Regions from separate parts of the Paracidovorax sp. MALMAid1276 genome, predicted to be linked through region 1. Evidence: predicted binding sites of a transcription regulator. Region 1 holds the regulator's gene; the other holds the start of a gene.
The links. Region 1 encodes HrcA, which represses chaperone genes, less so after heat shock. Its sites were predicted from a motif close to TTAGCACTCNNNNNNNNNGAGTGCTAA; they were not measured.

Region 2: a site for HrcA is predicted at 1,582-1,608, ahead of ACOQFS_RS09495 (co-chaperone GroES). Genes of this name have one in related genera too.

What each region holds. Positions count from the first base shown of each region.
Region 1 is NZ_JBMIRS010000035.1:9,490-12,846, reverse strand. Features, by position in the region: gene recN (DNA repair protein RecN) at 1-623, opposite strand, end outside; gene ACOQFS_RS01570 (NAD kinase) at 623-1,519, opposite strand; gene hrcA (heat-inducible transcriptional repressor HrcA) at 1,548-2,552, shown strand; tRNA gene ACOQFS_RS01560 (tRNA-Ile) at 2,608-2,684, shown strand; gene ACOQFS_RS01555 (DUF4145 domain-containing protein) at 2,797-3,357, shown strand, end outside.
Region 2 is NZ_JBMIRS010000138.1:21,229-24,585, reverse strand. Features, by position in the region: gene groL (chaperonin GroEL) at 1-1,107, opposite strand, end outside; gene ACOQFS_RS09495 (co-chaperone GroES) at 1,205-1,495, opposite strand; gene ACOQFS_RS09490 (hypothetical protein) at 1,774-2,250, opposite strand; gene ACOQFS_RS09485 (hypothetical protein) at 2,306-2,452, opposite strand; gene ACOQFS_RS09480 (DUF421 domain-containing protein) at 2,623-3,114, opposite strand; gene ACOQFS_RS09475 (hypothetical protein) at 3,342-3,357, opposite strand, start outside.

The DNA.
Region 1 (3,357 bases):
TCCAGCTCCGCCCACTCTCCTTCTGCTGGCCCCAGTTTGTCCACTTCGGCGATCTGCCATTGCAGGCGCTCGCGCTCTTGCTGCTGAGTGGCCTGTGCCTGGAGCGCTTGCTGAAGGTCCCGCTGTGCAGACCGCCATTGCGCCCAACAGGCCGACGTCTCGGATGCACTGGTTCCAGCAAATGCGTCAAGCAGGCTTCGCACAGATTCGGCGCGCGCCAGGCTTTGCCACGCGTGCTGGCCGTGGATGTCGAGCAGCATGTCGCCCAACGCTCGAAGCTGAGTGGCCGTGGCGGATATGCCATTGATCCATGCTCGGCTCTTGCCTTGGAGGTCCACAGCGCGGCGCAGCAGCAACTGATCGTCGGCATCAAAGCCCGCCTCCTCCAGCCAGGCTCGCGCGTGGGGCGGGCAGTCGAACTCGGCGCAGACATCGGCCCGGCTTGCGCCTTCACGCACCAAGCCAGCATCCGCTCGCGCTCCCAGCGCCAGTTGGAGCGCATCCACCAGGATGGATTTGCCTGCGCCTGTTTCGCCCGTCAGTGCAGTGAAGCCGGTGTGGAGTTCGAGCTCCATCTCCTGGACTATGACGAAGTCGCGCAGCGAGATCCGTCTGAGTGCCATCAGGACCCCCCCTCGTTCCATCGCAACTTCTTGCGCAAGGTTGCGAAGTAATTCCAGCCCAGTGGATGAAGAAAGCGCACCGAGTGCTCTGATCGTTTGACAAGAATGCGATCGCCGTGAAGCAGGGAGGCCAGAGACTGCATGTCAAAATTCGCGCTGACGTCGCGGCCACTCACCACTTCAACCGCTACCTCCGTAGCGTCCGAAAGCACGATGGGGCGGTTGGACAAGGTGTGCGGCGCAATCGGGACAAGCACCCATCCCGGGATGGACGGGTGCAGCATGGGACCGCCCGCGGACAGCGAATAGGCTGTGGAACCCGTGGGGGACGCAATGATGAGGCCATCGGCGCGCTGGTTTGCGACCAGGCGTCCACCCACCTCCACGCGCAACTCCACCATTCCGGAGGTCGCTCCCCGGTTCACAACCACGTCATTCATCGCAAGTGCCTCGAACACGACCCGCTCGTCGCGCACCACAGTCGCGTGCATCAGCGGACGCACATCCTCCTCATATTCGCCTCGGAGCATCGGTGGCAGGGTGCTTTGATATGTGTCCAGAGGGATGTCGGTGATGAACCCGAGCCTTCCCTGGTTGATGCCAATCAGGGGGGTGCCGAATCTGGCCAAGCGTCTCCCGATGCCCAGCATGGTCCCGTCACCCCCCACCACAAGGCCCAGGTCGCACCGCGTGCCAATGTCTTCGACGCTGAACGCAGGGTATTGCGAAAGGCCGGTATTGCTGGCGGTTTCGGCTTCCAGCGCAACGTCGCAACCTTGGCGCTCAAGAAAGTGGGCGATCTCGTCCAGGGCATGCCTTGAGGTGTCACCCGAAGCGCCTACCGACGAAGTCTGGTATTTACCGATGAGCGCGACGTGGCGGAAATTGGACATCATCACGAAATTACATCATTAAAATCATTCCATGCTCGATGACCGCGCCAAGTTGTTGCTCAAAGCCCTGGTCGAGCGCTACATCGCTGACGGGCAACCGGTGGGCTCCAGAACCTTGTCTCGCGCATCGGGACTGGACCTGTCGCCTGCGACGATTCGAAACGTGATGGCGGACCTTGAAGAGCTGGGGCTCATCGTCAGTCCGCACACGTCTGCCGGACGTATCCCCACCGCCCGCGGCTATCGCCTGTTCGTCGACACGATGCTGACAGTGCAACGGGACCCGCTCACGCACGCGCAGCTGATGCCCGAGCAACCCCAGAAAGTGATTGCCAACGCGGCGCAGCTGCTGTCCAACCTTTCCCAGTTTGTGGGCGTTGTGATGGCGCCTCGGAGAACTTCAGTGTTTCGGCACATAGAGTTCCTGAGGCTGTCTGAGCGACGGTTTCTGGTCATCATCGTGTCTCCTGAAGGCGATGTGCAGAATCGCGTCATCTTCACCGACGCCGACTACTCCCAGTCGCAGCTCGTTGAAGCCTCCAATTTTCTGAACGCCAACTACGCCGGCTTGGCCATGGAGCAGGTGCGGGAGCGCCTGAAATGCGAGGTGGACGTGCTGCGCGGAGAGATCGCCTCGCTCATGCAGGCGGCTGTCAATGTGGGCACCGAGGCCCTGAGTGAAGCGCAGGACGAAGTGGTCATCTCCGGCGAGCGCAATCTGCTGGCCGTGAGCGATTTCTCCAACGACATGGGCAACCTCAGGCGTGCGTTCGACCTGTTTGAGCAGAAGACCCAGATTCTCAGACTTCTCGACATTTCCAGTCAGGCAGAGGGTGTGCGCATCTACATTGGCGGCGAGAGCCAGGTGGTACCGTTCGAAGAGCTTTCGGTTGTCAGTGCGCCCTACGAGGTGGATGGCAAGGTCGTTGGAACCCTGGGCGTGATCGGCCCTACGCGCATGCCGTACGACCGCATGATCCAGATCGTGGACATCACCTCCAAGCTCGTCACGAACGCGCTGAGCTACCGCAAGTAAACGCCCTACAATACGACGCTTGCCCCGTTGTAAAGCGCAGGAGCATCCATCGTTCGGGGCGTTAGCTCAGTTGGTCAGAGCAGAGGACTCATAATCCTTTGGTCGTTGGTTCAAGTCCAACACGCCCTACCAGTATTTATGCGCCTCTTGGCCCGAAAAGGCCCTGGGGCGTTTCTACATTCGAATCGCCTTTTCTACAATTCCGAGGCGGAGGGGGTGTTGAGTGAAATGTCCGAGCTGTACGGTGGAGATTCATGAAGCCTTTGTCGCGTACGGCCTTGGAACGCTAACGAAGAGAGACCGCACAAACTACAGTCTCCAGGTCGCTTTCATGGCCTGTCCTGCGTGCGATACCCCGATCCTGAAGCTCCTTCAAGACGGCCCGGAGAAGATCGACTATGGGATGGTTTTCCCAAGACATTCGGTCCGTCCATTGGCTGCGCCAGAGGTTCCAGACGAATTGGCTAAGGACTACAACGAGGCGGGCTTGGTGTTGGCGGACAGCCCCAAAGCCTCAGCGGCTCTTAGTCGACGGTGTTTGCAAGCGCTCTTGCGGGTCCAAGGTTTCGAGCAACGCGACCTTGTCAACGCTATCGAGGCGGTTTTGAAAAGCGGGGCTCTTCCAAGTTGGCTCGCCGAGAGCTTAGATGCTGTCCGAATTATCGGAAACTTCGCGGCTCACCCTGTCAAAAACACGAACACTGGCGAGATAGTGGAAGTAGAGGAACGCGAGGGCGAATGGAATCTCGACGTGCTCGAGGGGCTGTTTGATTTTTACTACGTGCAACCTGCAAGGGATGCAGTA
Region 2 (3,357 bases), on a different contig from region 1:
CACGCGCTCTTGCAGCTTTTCGCGGTCGTAGTCGCTGGTCGCTTCTTCGATCTGGATGCGGATTTGCTTCACGCGGGCTTCGATGTCGGCAGCGGCGCCAGCGCCGTCGATGATGATGGTGTTTTCCTTGCCCACTTCGATGCGCTTGGCTTGGCCCAGGTCGGCCAGCGTCACCTTTTCCAGGGACAGGCCCACTTCTTCAGCGATGACCTTGCCGCCCGTCAGGATGGCGATGTCTTCCAGCATGGCCTTGCGGCGGTCGCCGAAGCCAGGAGCCTTGACTGCCACCACCTTCAGGATGCCGCGGATGGTGTTGACCACCAGCGTAGCCAGGGCTTCGCCTTCGACTTCTTCGGCAATGATCAGCAGCGGACGGCCAGCCTTGGCCACTTGCTCCAGCGTGGGCAGCAGGTCGCGGATGTTGCTGATCTTCTTGTCGAACAGCAGCACGAAGGGGTTGTCCAGCAGGGCGGCCTGCTTTTCGGGATTGTTGATGAAGTAGGGCGACAGGTAGCCGCGGTCGAACTGCATGCCTTCCACGACATCCAGCTCGTTTTGCAGCGACTTGCCGTCTTCCACGGTGATCACGCCTTCCTTGCCGACCTTGTCCATCGCGTCAGCAATGATCTTGCCGATGGATTCGTCGGAGTTGGCGGAGATCGAACCCACTTGGGCGATTTCCTTGGAGGTGGTCGTGGGCTTGGAAGCCTTCTTCAGCTCTTCGGTCAGGGCCAGCACGGCCTTGTCAATACCGCGCTTCAGGTCCATGGGGTTCAGGCCGGCGGCCACGTACTTGGAGCCTTCGCGCACGATGGCCTGGGCCAGCACGGTGGCGGTAGTGGTGCCGTCACCGGCATTGTCGCTGGTCTTGGAAGCCACTTCCTTCACGAGCTGGGCGCCCATGTTCTGCAGCTTGTCCTTCAGTTCGATTTCCTTGGCCACGGACACACCGTCCTTGGTCACGGTGGGGGCGCCGAACGAGCGCTCCAGCACCACATTGCGGCCCTTGGGGCCCAGGGTCACCTTGACCGCATTGGCCAGGATGTTCACGCCTTCAACCATGCGTGCGCGGGCTTCGCCGCCGAAAACTACGTCTTTTGCTGCCATTTTGGAGCTCCTAATTGGGTTCAAATTGGCCGCTAGCGCTTATCTGGTAAGCGCTGGCAGCTATGAAAAAATGAGTGATCGAGTGGAGGCGAAAAGATTACTTTTCGACCACAGCAAACAGATCGTCTTCCTTCATCACCAGCAGCTCGTCGCCCTTGACCTTGACGGTCTGGCCCGAGTACTTGCCGAACAGAACGCGGTCACCGACCTTCACGTTCAGGGCGATCAGCTCGCCCTTGTCGTTCTTCTTGCCGGGGCCAACGGCCAGCACTTCACCTTGATCGGGCTTTTCAGCAGCGTTGTCGGGGATCACGATGCCGGAAGCGGTCGTGGTTTCGCTTTCAATACGCTTGACGATCACGCGATCGTGCAGAGGGCGAAGGTTCATTGCAATGCTCCTGTTTTCAGAAAAAAGCTGACGTACCGGGCACCTGGCCACCCAGGTGCTTCCAAACTACAGCAGGCGCAGTGCTGTTAGCACTCGCCTGCAGTGAGTGCTAATGATACGGGCATTTATGGCGTTTTCAAGACACCGGAGCGGATGGCGGGGGTGTCAAACCTCGGCAACCTGCAGTGGGCTGCAAGGTGGGCGTGCCGGGAACCCGACGGCACGGGAGAGGCAACGCCGCGCGGACTTCTCTTTCAGCGCGGCGCTTTTGCAGGCTTTTAGCCGCGCCGCTCCGGCTTGACCGCCAGCGCCACCACCGCGATGCCGGCGGCGACGATCAAGGCGTCTTCGATCAGGCCGCTGCGGGTCTGGCCCATGCGGGTCATGGCTTTCTTGCGGGCGTCCAGCGTGACATATGCCAGGGGGACTGCCGTGGCAACGGCTGCCAGGGCCCCGGCGCGCTCCCGCCCGCGCGGGGCCAGGGCGGCGCCCGCGATGCCCGCGCTCATCACGCGCGCCAGCAACCCCAGGGGCACGGTTCGGTCGGGCGCGGTCTTCATCTTGTCGCCCGCCAGCTCACCGGCACCCATGGCGAGGGCGCCGTACTTGAAAAGCGGCCGGTCCAGCAGGGCGAGCGTGCCGGGCGTGGCGCGACCCAGGAGGCGTGCCGCCGACAGAGTGGCCATGGGCGTCATGGACCGTGCGCTGGCGATGGCGCCGATGAGGGCCGACCACAGGAGGGTAGGGACTTTCATGCTGGATGGACAGGGCAGGGTGGAAAAAAGGTACGGAAGAAGCGGTGGCGGGTGATCAGCCCAGCGGCTTCCAGACGGGAGGCTCGGGCTCGGGGAAGCGCAGCGGTTCGCGGGGTGAGCGCAATGCCGCCTCCCACTGCCGCAGGCGCTTCAACGCCCTGGGCTTGATCAACGTTGGGCCGGTGCGGTGTTGCTGGTTCATGGCTGTCTCCCGAAAAAGAGGTGGCTTGACGGTTTGTTCATTGAACGCTGCCCCCCCACTGCGCCGCGTCAGACAACGCTGGCGGCCCGCATCGGCCAGGCACCCGTTTCCAGCGATAAAGAAGACGCACGCCCGCAGCGCCGCGACAAATCCGAAATGGCACGCGGCGCTCAGCCAGGCGGAAGGCGTTGAACGGGCACATCGGGTTTCTTGAGAATGGTGATCGTCCCGTCGACTTCCAGAAACGCGTACTGCATGGATTGCAATTCGCAGTCTGCGGCGCGCAGCGCTTGCCGAAGGTCGGACACCGGCACGCGCTGGGCCTTCAGTGCCTTGTGCAGGATCTGCCCGTCGCGGCCCACCAGCACCGGGTCACCTTCCAGCAGCGTGTGAACCTTGGTGCTGTGCGCCGTCAGGGTGGCTGTAAGGGCGTTGAGAGACACGAGCACGGTGGCACTGATCAGGCCTGCGGCGAGGGAGTCGTCGCCACCCGACAGCGTGTTGGACACCGACTCGCTGAGCAGCATCACCACCAGCAGGTCGAATGGCGTGAACTGGCCGACCGTTCTGCGGCCCGACAGCCGGATGAGCAGCAGCAAAAAGGCATAAACCACGGCGGCGCGCACCGCCAGCTCCCACCACGCAATCTGGGGCAGCCACATGGACGCCTTACCCGTGCGCAGGCGCTGGTTGACGCAACAGCCACATGCCCGCAGGTGTGGAGTCGTGCAGGGGTATCAATGCCATGGGATAGGTCACTCCTCAAGGGTCAGCGGCGGTCAGGCGCTGATGGTGGAGTGACCGCTCGGCCGCGTCTGTAGGACCGCGTACCTGCTGTTCGTGCGGCGCCTGCGGGCAAGCACCGACCGGGTTGCACAACGCGTCTTGACTATGGCAGCCCCGAG